2 regions of the Arthrobacter sp. YC-RL1 genome follow, and region 1 is predicted to be linked to the other one. Evidence: riboswitches for the same ligand, from Rfam matches in the RefSeq annotation. Region 1 holds a riboswitch; the other holds the start of a gene.
What was found. Region 1 has a riboswitch for glycine ahead of cycA (D-serine/D-alanine/glycine transporter). Riboswitches for the same ligand answer to the same signal wherever they lie in the genome.

Region 1 (6,666 bases):
TCGGCCCGCTGGCCCAGGTGTCGGACTTCGATTCCGATCCCGGCGGCGGCGTGAAGGGCGTGATCGACGGCCGCACCGTGGTTGTGGGACGCTACAGCTGGCTGCAGTCCCAGGGCACCGAACTGGACCAGGCAGCGCTGGACATGCTGGCGGAGGCCGAGCAGGCCGGAGCCACCGCCATCCTGGTCTCGGTGGACCACCAGTTCCAAGCAGTGATCTCCGTGGCCGACAAGGTCAAGGAGACTAGCACCAAGGCGATCTCCGAGCTGCAGCAGCGCGGGCTGCGCGTGGTGCTGCTGACCGGGGACAACAAGTCCGTGGCGGCCAAGGTGGCCGCGCAGGTGGGCATCAAGCCCGAGGACGTCTTCGCCGGGGTCTTCCCGGCGGACAAGGTCAAGGCGATCTCCGGCCTGCAGGCCGAAGGCAAGGTCGTGGCCATGGTGGGCGACGGCGTCAACGACGCCCCGGCTCTGGCACAGGCGGACCTGGGCATCGCCATGGGCTCGGGCACGGATGTGGCCATCGAGGCTGCGGACATTACTCTGATGGGCAACGACCTGCATCAGGTCGCCCAGGCCATCGCGCTGTCGGAGAAGACGCTGTCCACGATCAAGATGAACCTGTTCTGGGCCTTCGCCTACAACACCGCGGGCATCCCGATCGCGGCGCTGGGCCTGCTGAACCCGATGATCGCCGGCGCGGCCATGGCCGCCAGCTCGGTGCTGGTGGTGCTGAACTCGCTGCGGCTGCGCAACTTCGGCAAGAAATAGTAATAGCAGCCAAGGCCAAAGCCGCCGGGTGGGATTCCTGAACTGGATTCCCGTCCGGCGGCTTTTTGCATTTTCAGGCGAACTTGTTGTTCATTTGACTACGTCTACTCCTCGAACAGGCCCATAGCCGCAAGGCCGTGCAAGGTTTAGACGGACACAGGTAGTTTATAGACGTAACCGATCAGCCATTCAAAGCGACGTCTTCATGCGCCAGCTCCGGAAACCAGACCCTGAGCAGATTGTCGCGCTGGGCACCTTTGAGCTCCATGAAGCCCGAACTTTCCTCCAGTTCCTCCATCAGTTCACGAAACGAATGATTCTCAAAATCGTAGCGATTTTTCATTCCGGATCTGGCGTACGACCGTCTGTGCTTGATCTTCTGCTGCATTATCTGACCCTTGCGAGAAGGGTCTGAATCCATCGCGATTTCAGCGCTGTCAACGTACATGGGTGCCCTGACAGTAGACTCGTCACAGAAAATTACGATGTCCCCCACCTCAAAAGGCTCACCTAACTCGTTGCTCTGCGCAACACTCAGGCTAAAACCTGTTTCTCTTGACCTGCCTTCGAGCAGCGCCGATTCCTCATCATCCGTAAGATCAGATCCCACATCTTCCACGAGATAAACGGGGCCCAATGCCCAGGGAAATCCAGTTACTTGTGGTGCGGGGTTATTGACCCCTGGAATCCCCGTTTCGGGCTGCGGCGCTTCGTCAAAGATTCTCTTTAGCTCATTGAGTTTTTCTTGATTGAGCTTAAAACCGTTCTCCGCGATTTCACGTTTAACGAAATCTCTAATCTGTTTTCGATCTTGCAGCCCTTTGGTAATTACTACAGCTTCAGAGGAGCGTGTTGAATTAGCCGAAGCGTTGGCTGATCCGACAACTGCATGCTGATCGGTCGCAATCACTTTCGCATGGAGTCGATCCGAGCTGTACACAACAACACCACGTTTAGTGAATTCTTCCAGAGCGTACGGGTTGGTTGCATGGGAACGGACACAGCTATCTTTCGCGTTGACCAGAAGGACGTCAGATTCTCCTAGCGGAAGTAGGTCAGGAGCGTCCTGTCCAATAAAAGAAATTGCAGCATAAGTTCTTCCTGCACTCTCGACTACCGCGGTAATTTGCGACCAGACGTCGCCAGCATGAAAATTCAATGTCATGGGGTTAATTCAAACACGCATGATCACCCGGCTTGGACTAGAACAAAGCCAACCATAGATCATTCTCCATCTACTCAAACGCCCTCTAGCTTGCAGATTCTAACGATTCAACTTGCGACAGATCGCGTGCCATGTACCTAAGCGCCACTTGGGCCCCAAAATAACGAAGCATCCTTCTTGGAAAGGATAAAAACTATGCAGACGAGTCCCAATGAATGCATGAATTTTCTTCTAGCTTGTTTAGCAAACGGGGCTTAGCGACAGTTAAAATGACCTGATGCGCAACCAACATCATGAGTTGGTAGTCGTGCTCAGTGCTTGGACTTCGCCGCTGCGCATTCGGAGGACGATGCCGATCGCCACGCTCAGCGCCGCACCGGTGGCCGCCCCGAGCACCGTCATGGTGACCCGGTCAACCAGCAGCACCATGGGATCCTCGGGGCTGGCGAGGTGCACCATGAGCAGCGCGACCATAGTCATGAAGACCATGCCCACCGCGTAATTGCGCAGGATGACGACCTCGATGCAGAACTGGCCGACCAGCGCCACCGCAAGCAGCACCCAGAGATTGGGTTCGAAGACGAACACGGCCCAGGTCAGCAGCACGCCGATGCAGGTTCCGACGCAGCGTTGCAGGGCCCGGGCAACCCGGCTGTGGACGGTTGCCCCCATCACCCCGGAAATTGCGCCAAGGCTCGCCCAGTACCAGTGGTCTCCCCCAAGAAGATAGGCCACGACACCGGCCAACAAGACGGCGATGCCCATGCGCACGGATTCATGGACCGATTTCTCGGTCGGCGCCCAGGTGGGTTCCGCCTTCAGCGCGGCCGCCAGTCGGCCGCGTCGGGCCGACAGCCCGAGCATGACCAGCAGGCTGAACAATGCGGTGCCCGCACCGACCAGCAGCACCCCGATGAAGCTTTCGCCGCTTGCCGGAACCGAGAGGCAGGCACCGCCGGCGAACACCGCAAAGATCGGTCCCGGCGGAAGCCAGCGCACCCCGCGCGACACCAGATTGGAGCCGAAGGCGATCACGGCCAAGACAAGTGCATCGACGATGAACGGCGTCTGGAGAAAGGAGAACAGCGTGCCCAGCAGCATGGATGCTACCTGCACCGCGCCGCAGCTGAGCTGCTGCCAGAAGCGGACCGCGTAGTTGTCGTAGCGGCCGAAGACTGCGCAGAAGGCGCCGAACCCTGCATACATCGCCCAATCCATCCGTCCCAGGCTGGCGAGGATGAGCAGCGGCACCGCCAGGCAGAACGTGGCCCGGGCCGCGGGCCGCAACGCCGGCATGCGCGGGGCGACGGCAACGCTGTGCTTCCAGATCTGTTGTGCGTGGGCAATCACGGGCGAGCTTCCTCCTCGCTGGCGACTACCAGCTGCAGCAGGCCGCGCAGCTGGTCGCGCTGGGCCGCATCCAGCACGCTGTAGATCTTCTCCTCGCCTTCGCGGGCCGCTTCGACGGCACGGTCCGCAAAACGACGCCCTTCAGCGGTCAGCTCGATGAGCCGGCGGCGGCGATCCGCCGGGTCCACGGTGCGCTGCAGCGTACCGTGCGCTTCCAGCCGGTCGAGGTAGGCGACCATATGGCCGCGGTTGATATTGGCCCGGTCGGCCAGGTCGTTCTGGTACATCGCGCCGGACTCTTCCAGTGCGCTGATGATCGTGAAGTGGTGGCGCGTCAGCCCCTCGGCGTCCATGAGCGCACCGAGCGCCGTGGTACCCACGCGCCCAACCCGGGTCGCCAGATAACTCAAGGAGTTCCATTGGAATTGGGGCGGTTTCTGTTCATTCACCCACCGAGAATATCATTTCACAATGAAATGATTTCATAGCGGGACAGATTGCCTCCCCGAACGCGACCCAGGGGCGGGAACCTGGGGTCTCATATTAAGCGTTGCGCCGTTTCAAACTTTAAGCCACAAGACGGAATTGAAACGCACTTGTCAATAAGGATTTTCGAAAGGACCTTTTGAGGCTTTACGACGATTTTCCGGCAGATTCAATTTGCATCGCTTCACGTTTCCAAGGCATACTGTGATGGCAGTCACCAAACAGCCATTGATGCGTGGCGGGAGAGCCCCGTCCTGAACCAAGGGCGGGCGCCGTAGGAGCAATTCCTCCCCGGGAAACTCTCAGGCCCCCGTACCGCCACGAACAGGCACATCTGGAAAGTAGCGCGATGAAGGTCGCGCTCACCGAAGGAGCAGGCTTCGCCCAGTATTCGGCGCGAAGTGAAAACTCTCAGGTACGCAAACAGATTGGGGAGGAACATCAGAACAGTGCCGCACTCGCGGGCACGCCCATGATGCTCCCCCGTGGTCGCGGCAGGCACTTGCTTTGAGCGCTTGAGCCTTATGCGGCCGAAAACAGGAGAACACCACGATGCGCGTGTTCGAAGGTAGCGCTGTCCGCGGACAGGCCCACCAGCTTGTCCCGGATTGCGTCGGGTGCGGGATCCCCCACTCCCGGAAGGCGCCTGAATGAGCTCAACCAGCTCTGCCCCCAAGCTCGAACGCGGACTCTCCAATCGCCATATCCAGCTCATCGCAATCGGCGGCGCCATCGGCACCGGCCTGTTCATGGGCTCCGGCAAGACCATCGCCGTCGCCGGCCCCTCGGTCATCTTCGTGTACATGATCATCGGCTTCATGCTCTTCTTCGTCATGCGCGCCATGGGCGAGCTGCTGCTGAGCAACCTCAACTACAAGACCTTCGCCGACTTCGCCGGCGACCTGCTCGGCCCCTGGGCCGCCTTCTTCACCGGCTGGACTTACTGGTTCTGCTGGGTTGTCACCGGCATCGCGGATGTCGTGGCCATCGCGCACTACGTCGCCTTCTGGTGGGGCGACCTGCCCCTGTGGATCCCGGGCCTGGCCTGCATCGCCCTGCTGCTGGTGCTGAACCTGAGCACCGTGAAGGCCTTCGGTGAAACCGAATTCTGGTTCGCCCTGGTCAAGATCATCGCCATCGGCGCGCTGATCGTGGTGGGTCTGGCCATGGTCATCACAGGCTTCCAGCACAACGGCATCAGCTCTTCCTTCTCCAACCTCTGGGCACATGGCGGCATGTTCCCGAACGGCGCCATGGGCTTCGTGGCCGGCTTCCAGATCGCCGTGTTCGCCTTCGTGGGCATCGAACTGGTCGGCACCACCGCGGCCGAGACCAAGGACCCGGAGAAGACCCTGCCCAAGGCGATCAACTCGATCCCGCTGCGCATCCTGTTCTTCTACGTCGGCGCGCTGCTGGTGTTGATGATGGTCGAGCCGTGGACGCTGTTCTCCGCCGAGGAATCCCCGTTCGTCGGCATGTTTACCCTGGCCGGGCTGGCCGGCGCCGCGGGCATCATCAACTTCGTGGTGCTCACCTCCGCCACCTCCAGCGCCAACTCGGGCATCTACTCGACCTCGCGCATGCTGCGCGGCCTGGCATTGGAAGGCGACGCCCCGAAGAAGTTCGAGCGGCTCTCCTCCCGCAAGGTGCCGCGCAACGCGCTGATGTTCTCATGCATGTTCCTGCTGGCAGGCGTCGCGCTGCTCTACAGCGGCGACTCGGTGATGGCGGTGTTCACGCTGGTGACCACCATTTCAGCCCTCTGCTTCATGTTCGTCTGGTCGATCATCCTGCTCAGCTACCTGGCTTATCGGGCCCGCCGCCCGCAGCTGCATGACGCCAGCGCCTTCAAGATGCCCGGCGGACGGTTCATGCCGTACGTCGTGCTGGCATTCTTCGTCTTCATCCTGTGGGCGTTGACCACCCAGGCCGACACGCTGGTCGCGCTGATCGCCACCCCGCTCTGGTTCATCGGGCTGGGCATCGGCTACCTAGGGGTCCGCCGCGATCCGAAGCACGAGGCGCTGCGCCTGGCCCACGCCGGCAAGGTCGCCCACGAGCGCCGCGAGGCGGCCGCCTACCGCAGCACCGTGTCAGCCGGCGCAGCCCAGGCCGAGAAGGCCAAGGAAAGCATCGACAGCTAGCGCCTTTGGGCAACCATCGAGGGCCTCGCAACGTCACGGGATGACGGTGCGAGGCCCTTGGCGTCAGCACGGGAGAACAGGCCGGCGGCTACCGGCTCGCGGCCAGGTCTTCCAGCAGGAACTTCGCGCCGAGCTCACCGATCAGCACCGCCGGGGCGTTGGTGTTGCCGGTGGTGATGCGCGGCATAATGGACGCGTCGATGACCCGCAGGCCCTTCAGCCCGTTGAGCTTCAGCCGCGGATCCACCACCGCCTGCGCGTCGACGCCCATACGGCAGGTGCCCACCTGGTGGTGGTAGGTCACCACGTTGTTGCGGATGTAGTCCTCCAGCGCCGCGTCGTCCTGCACCTCGGCGCCCGGATAGACCTCCACCGCTCCCCAGTCCCCAGCCAGCGCCGGCTGCGCCATGATGTCGCGGCACTGCTTGATGGAGAACAGGAACGCGTCCATGTCCCGCCGGTCATCCAGCGCGTTGAGGTCGATGCGCACCGGGTCGTCCAGCGACGGCCCGGACAGCGTCAGCTCGCCGCGGCTGTGAGGGGCAATGATGCCCGAGTGCAGGGTGAATGCCGTGCCTTGAACCGGTTCCATGCCCGGCGAGTACATCGGCACGGAGAAGAAGATCGGCTGGGTGTCGGGCACGTCCAGATCCTCCCGCGACTTGGCGAACAGGTGGGTCTGCGACACCGAGATGCCGGTGCGCGGCGCCGGGATGTCCTTGGCAGTGGTCTGCCCGATCACCGGGGCCAG
Region 2 (6,666 bases), 350 kb from region 1:
GCCCATGTGGGACAGGTCGAACAGGCCCGCGGTGGAGCGCACCGCCTTGTGCTCTGCCAGTTCCGAACCGTACTTCAGCGGCATGTCCCAGCCGCCGAAGTCGGTGAAGCTCGCGCCCAGGGCTTCGTGCTTGCCGTGCAGCGCGGTGTGCTTGGTGATGGTTTCAGTCATTGCGATGTTCCTAGTCTTCGAAGGCTTCTGGAGCAGGGCAGGAGCAGATGAGGTTGCGGTCGCCGCCGGCGCCGTCGATGCGGCCCACCGCAGGGAAGTACTTGTCCACCTTGAGGCTGGCGACCGGGAAGGCTGCCTGCTCGACGGTGTACTTGCGGTCCCAACCACTGTTGACCACTGCCGCCACGGTGTGCGGGGCACGGCGCAGCGGGGATTCGGCCAGCTCGTAGACGCCGGCCAGCACTTCTTCCATTTCCTGGCGGATGGTGATCATGGCTTCGATGAAGCGCTCGATCTCTGCCAGGTCCTCCGACTCCGTCGGCTCCACCATCAGGGTGCCGGCGACCGGGAAAGCCAGGGTCGGTGCGTGGAAGCCGAAGTCGATCAGTCGCTTGGCCACGTCTTCTGCGGTGACGCCGGTCTTGGCGGTGACTTCGCGCAGGTCCAGGATGCACTCGTGCGCAACCAGTTCCTTGTTGCCGGTAAACAGGATCGGGAAGTGCTCATTCAGGCGCTTGGCGATGTAGTTCGCGTTCAAGATCGCGTGCTTGGTGGCGCTGGTCAGGCCCTCGCCGCCCATCATCGCGATGTAGGCCCAGGAGATCGGCAGCACACCGGCCGAGCCGAAGGCGGTGGCGACCACTGGCACGCCGTCGCGCTCGGAGTAGGTGCCCGAGGCGTCGCCCGGCAGGAACGGCACCAGGTGCTCGCCCACGCCGATCGGGCCGACGCCCGGACCGCCGCCGCCGTGCGGGATGCAGAAGGTCTTGTGCAGGTTCAGGTGCGAGACGTCGCCGCCGAACTTGCCCGGCTGGGCGAGACCCACCAGGGCGTTCATGTTCGCGCCGTCGATGTAGACCTGTCCCCCGGCGTCGTGGATCTTGCCGCAGACCTCGCGCACGTCGGCGTCGTACACGCCGTGGGTGGACGGGTAGGTGATCATGATCGCGGCCAGCACGTCCTTGTTGGCCTCGATCTTGGCATCCAGGTCGCCGGCGTCGATGGTGCCGTCGGCTGCGGTCTTGACGACCACAACCTTCATGCCGGCCAGCACTGCCGAGGCGGCGTTGGTGCCGTGGGCCGAGGCGGGGATCAGGCAGACGTTGCGCTGCGACTCGCCGCGCGAAGCATGGTAGTCGGAGATCGCCAGCAGGCCTGCGTACTCGCCCTGGGACCCGGCGTTCGGCTGGATGGAGACGCCGGCGTAGCCGGTGATCGCGGTCAGGCGGCCTTCCAGGTCGGTGATCAGCTCGCGCCAGCCGGCGGTCTGCGCTGCCGGGGCGTACGGGTGGATGGAGGCGAACTCAGGCCAGGTGATGGATTCCATCTCGGCGGCCGAGTTCAGCTTCATGGTGCACGAGCCCAGCGGGATCATGGTGCGGTCCAGGGCCAGGTCGCGGTCCGAGAGGCGGCGCAGGTAGCGCATCATCTGGGTCTCGGAGGAGATGGTGTTGAAGATCGGGTGGGTCAGGTAGGCGCTGGTGCGCACCTGGCCCTCGGGGATCTCGAAGCCTTCCGGTGCTGACAGTTCCACGCCGAAGACGCCGGCCAGGGCCTTGACGGTGGCGGAGGTGGTGGTCTCGTCGGTGGAGATGCCGACCTGGGTGCCGGAGACCTTGCGCAGGTTGATGCCTGCATCGTTGGCCTTGGCAATGACTTCCTCGGCGTCCTTGACGGTCACGACCACGGTGTCGAAGAAGGCCTGCGATGCCAGTTCGAAGCCGCCGGCGACCAGGGAGCTGGCCAGCACGCGGGCGTGGTTGTGGGCGCGGGTGGCGATCTGCTTCAGGCCTGCAGGGCCGTGGTAGACGGCGTACATCGAGGCGCAGATGGCCAGCAGCGCCTGGGCGGTGCAGATGTTGGAGGTGGCCTTCTCGCGGCGGATGTGCTGCTCGCGGGTCTGCAGGGCCAGGCGATAGGCGTTGGTGCCGGCGTCGTCGGTGGAGACACCCACCAGGCGGCCCGGCATGGAACGCTCAAGTCCCTTGGCCACGGCCATGTAGGCGGCGTGCGGGCCGCCGAAGAACAGCGGCACGCCGAAGCGCTGGGTGTTGCCGACCGCGATGTCGGCTCCCTGCTCGCCCGGGGCGGCGATCATGGTCAGCGAGAGCAGGTCGGCGATCACGGTGACCATCGCGCCGGCGGCCTTGGCGGCGGCGATGACCTCGGCGTGGTCGGCGATCGAGCCGTCGTTGCCCGGCTGCTGCAGCACGATGCCCGAGATGTCGCCTTCCGGCAAGCCCGCGGACAGGTCGGCGACCTCGACCTCGAAGCCCAGCGCATCGGCACGGCCCTGCACGACCTTGATGGTCTGCGGGAAGATGTTGGAGTCCAGCACGGTCTTGCCGTTGGACTTCTTCTTGTTGGCGCGGCGCATCATCAGCACGGCTTCGGCGGCGGCGGAGGATTCGTCCAGCAGCGAGGCGTTGGCGATCGGCATGCCGGTCAAGTCCATGACCATGGTCTGGAAGTTCAGCAGGGCTTCGAGGCGGCCCTGGGAGATCTCAGGCTGGTACGGGGTGTAGGCGGTGTACCAGGCCGGGTTCTCGACGATGTTGCGGCGGATGACTGCCGGGGTGATGGTGTCGTAGAAACCCTGGCCGATCATCTGGGTCTTCATGACGTTCTTGGAGGCCAGCTCACGCAGGTGGGCCAGTGCCTCGGTCTCGGTCAGTGCATCCGGGATGTCCAGAGCGGCATCTTGGCGGATGTCGGCGGGAACTGCCGTGTCGATCAGCTCGTCCAGGCTGTTGTAGCCAAGGGTCTGGAGCATGGTCTCGACGTCGGACTGACGCGGGCCGATATGGCGGGACACGAATTCGCTGTTCGTGTTAGCAGAAGTCTGCGTGATGGTCATGGTGCAGGTGTCTCCATGGGGATCTGTCTTGGCGCATGCCAAAGGAAGGTCGCTGTCCCTCCCCATCCCTGTTGCACAACCTGAGAGTTTTACGCAGCCGGCCTACCAAACCGGTTGCTTGCACCTTCGGTGAACCGGAACAGGCCGGTTACTTTCCAGAGTTGCCTCTTGATGGCGGTACGGGTGCCTGAGAGTTTCCTGGGGAGGAATTGCTCCTACGGCGCCCGTCCATGGTGTGAACGGGACTCTCCCGCCATCCTTCTATGGCTTCGGTTGCGGGCCAATGACCCACAACACACCTCCCATGGTACCCGCCCCGGGGCCAACTGCAAACAATCTTTCGGCCCCGGAGCCCCTGCATGACGAGCGCTAGCTGCTTTCCGCGCCCAGCCGGATGTAGTCCGGGTATTTTGCGCTCAGGCTGTCCCCCGAGGAAGTGCCTGTCAGGCGGCGTTTGACCCATGGAGCCAGGTATTCCCGGGCCCAGCCGAGGTCCTGGCGCAGCTTCTGACGGGGGGCGTTCACCGCAGCCGCTGGCAGCACCGGAACTTCGATGTCGGAGGACCAATTGCCCTCGGTGACGCCGTGGGTTCCGAGCACGTCCAGCACCTTGGCGGCCATGAGCGTGTGGCCAGCGGTGCCCATGTGCAGGCGGTCCACGGCCCAGTAGCGCACGTCCGAGAATTCGCGCCAACGCCAGTAGTCGGCGACCAGCGTGTTGTAGCGGTCGGCGATCTCGCGCACCTTTTCGTTGTAGATCGCGGTGCGCGGGCGGGTCTTGGAGAACAGCGGCGAGTCGACGGTGTCGAAGCCGGTGAACAGCAGCACGGTGATCCCGGCATCGGCGAAGCGCTTGACCATGCTGTCGTAGCTGCGCATCAGCGCCTCGAGGTCGGCCTTGGGCCGCAGGATGTCGTTGCCGCCGGCGTAGAGGGAGACCACGTCGGGCTTCATGGACAGCGCCTGGTCCATCTGCTGGTTGATCACCTGCCCGATCTTCTTGCCGCGGATCGCGAGGTTCGCGTATTCCCAGTCGCCGCGGGCGCACAGCACCTCGGCCACCCGGTCCGCCCAGCCGCGCACTTGGTTGGGGCGCAGCGGATCGTCGTCGCCAACGCCTTCGGTGAAGGAGTCCCCCATTGCCAGAAACTTTGCCATGCTCTTCCTCCTAGCCCTTGGCCTGCATCATTTTGCCGATAACCACCTGGCGCGCCAGCTGGCTGAGCTGCACGCCCGTGGAAATGCTCTTCTCGCCCTCGTTGCGCGACGGAATGTAGGCGAAGCCGAGCTGGTAGGCCGGATCGGCGAAGGCCAGCGAGGAGTTCGCCCCGTCGTGGCCGTAGGCGAAGATCGAACCATAGTCGTTGCGGGCGGTGGCCTTCATGAATCCCAGGGCAAAGGCCTGGAGCAGCCCGTTGGTGCGGTCGTGCCCGTAGACGAGCTCCGCGGATACCCGGGACCAGGTGTCCTCGCTCAGGAACCCCCGGGCGGCGCCAAGTGAGGGCACCGGGCCGAAGGAGGCCGCGTAGATGGCCGCCAGCGACTGGGCATCGGCGACGCCGCCCATGGAGGCCGGGCCGAGCCTGCGGACCTGCCGGGAGTTGGCCAGCTCGTGCCAGTTGTAGACCGGACCGCTGTCCAGCGCGAACCCGGAGGCCGAGTTGACTGCCAGGCCTGCCGGGGAGAAGGGGTCGAAGAATGCCGGTTCGGCCGGGGCGGCGGGGAGCACGTCACGGTAGCGCGGTTCCAGCGAGTCGTCCTGCCCGATATACGCGTCCACGCCCAGGGGCTTGCGGATGCGTTCCTCGAAGACCTCTTTCAGCTCTTTGCCGGTGACCCGGCGGACCAGTTCCTCCATGAGCACACCCATGGTGATGGCGTGGTAGCCCACGATGTTCTGGCCCAGCGGCCAGATGCTCGGCATGGTGGCGAGGATCTTGGCATATTCCGAGGAGTTCAGCAACACCTGACTGGGCACCCCGCCGGGGACGCCCAGCACTCCGGCCTGGTGGCTGAGCACTTCCCCGACGCTCAGTTTGCCCTTGCCGTGGGTGCCGAATTCGGGCCAGTAGTCGGTGATCGGGGCGACCGGATCGATCAGCCCGTCCTGGACCAGCAGGGCGATGACCAGTGCGCTGAGCCCTTTGGTGCAGGAGAACACGCAGGTGAGCGCATCCCCCGAAAGGTGCTCCCCCACGCTGTGGCTCAACACCAGGGCGCCGCGGTGGTACACGGCCAGCTGCGCCGAGTAGCCGTCCTCCACTGCGGCACGGTCCTGCAGCGCCTGCGCGAGCGGGGCAAAGTCGTCAGTTATGACCGATTCCATCTAAATCCTTCGAAAGCATGTCTCTTTGCAACTAACACTAGTAGCCGCAGCGGAAATTCGCGTTCTCCGGCGAAATCATGCCTGAACCATAAGTTCCTCAAAGAGCCATTCTCAATAAACGGAGGAATAACCTCCGAAAAGGCCGGAACGACAAGCATTTATTGCTGTTAGCATAGTGATCGATTTCGCCCATTGAATAGACGACGACAAAATATGTCGCATTCTTCAGCTCGAATCGAAGATTGGAAAGGCTCATCCGCCTATGACTGCAACCCGAGAAGACTCAACTCCAGGCGGACAACCCGCCGAACTCAAGCGGGTCATCGGCCCCAAACTCCTGATGTTCCTCATCATCGGCGACATCATCGGCGCAGGCATCTTCGCGATCACCGGCAAGGTCGCCGGACAGGTCGGCGGCGCCGCCTGGCTGCCGTTCCTGATCGCCTTCGCCATTGCGACGCTGACCGCCTTCAGCTACATGGAGCTGGTCACCAAGTATCCCCACGCGGCGGGCGCTGCTTTGTATATTCACAAGGCTTTCGGCATCCATTTCGTCACCTTTCTGGTGGCCTTCACGGTGGCCTGCTCCGGCATCACCAGCGCCGCGACCTCGGCCACCCTGGTTGGGCAGAACCTGCTGATCGGCTTCGGCCAATTCATCGAGGGCGTGCCGACCACACCCGAAGCCGGTATGTTCGCCGCCATCGCGATCATCGTGATCCTGGCCCTGATCAACCTGCGCGGCGTCGGGGAATCGGTCAAGTTCAACATGGTGCTCACGGTGATCTCCCTGGGCATCATGGCAGTGATCATCTCCATCGGCATCGGCGCCATCGCCAGCGGCCACGGCGACATCAGCCGACTGGTGGTCTTCGAGGCCCCCGAGGACCGCAGCCTGTTCGCAGCGGTCACCATGGGCACCGCCATCGCGTTCTTCGCGATGGTCGGCTTCGAGGATTCGGTGAATCTGGTCGAGGAAACCAAGAACCCCAACAAGACCTTCCCGCGCATCATGCTCATCAGCCTGGGCATCTGCGCCGTGATCTACATGCTCGTCGCGGTCACCATCATCATGGTGATCCCCACCGGCGACCTGCTGAACCCGAAGAATCCTGACGCGGGCATCCTGCTCGATGTCGTGCGCATCGGCGCCCCGGGCCTGCCGGTGGACGCGATCTTCCCGTTCCTGACGGTCTTCGCCGTGGTCAACACCGCCTTGATGAACATGCTCATGGCCAGCCGCCTGCTCTACGGCATGGCCCGCCAGGGTGTGCTGCCGCAGGTGCTGGGCAAGGTGCATTCCAAGCGTCGC

Region 2: it holds a riboswitch for glycine, as region 1 does, so the genes downstream of both, gcvP (aminomethyl-transferring glycine dehydrogenase) here and cycA (D-serine/D-alanine/glycine transporter) in region 1, are expected to answer to the same signal.

Annotation. Positions count from the first base shown of each region.
Region 1 covers NZ_CP013297.1:607,958-614,623, reverse strand. Annotated here, with positions in the region: gene ATC04_RS02795 (heavy metal translocating P-type ATPase) at 1-770, shown strand, start outside; gene ATC04_RS19190 (phospholipase D family protein) at 952-1,935, opposite strand; gene ATC04_RS02785 (FUSC family protein) at 2,227-3,285, opposite strand; gene ATC04_RS02780 (MarR family transcriptional regulator) at 3,282-3,665, opposite strand; glycine riboswitch at 4,001-4,099, shown strand; gene cycA (D-serine/D-alanine/glycine transporter) at 4,422-5,915, shown strand; gene ATC04_RS02770 (GMC family oxidoreductase) at 6,004-6,666, opposite strand, start outside.
Region 2 covers NZ_CP013297.1:960,218-966,883, reverse strand. Annotated here, with positions in the region: gene gcvT (glycine cleavage system aminomethyltransferase GcvT) at 1-171, opposite strand, end outside; gene gcvP (aminomethyl-transferring glycine dehydrogenase) at 182-3,028, opposite strand; glycine riboswitch at 3,194-3,291, opposite strand; gene ATC04_RS04475 (SGNH/GDSL hydrolase family protein) at 3,398-4,186, opposite strand; gene ATC04_RS04470 (serine hydrolase domain-containing protein) at 4,197-5,354, opposite strand; gene ATC04_RS04465 (APC family permease) at 5,617-6,666, shown strand, end outside.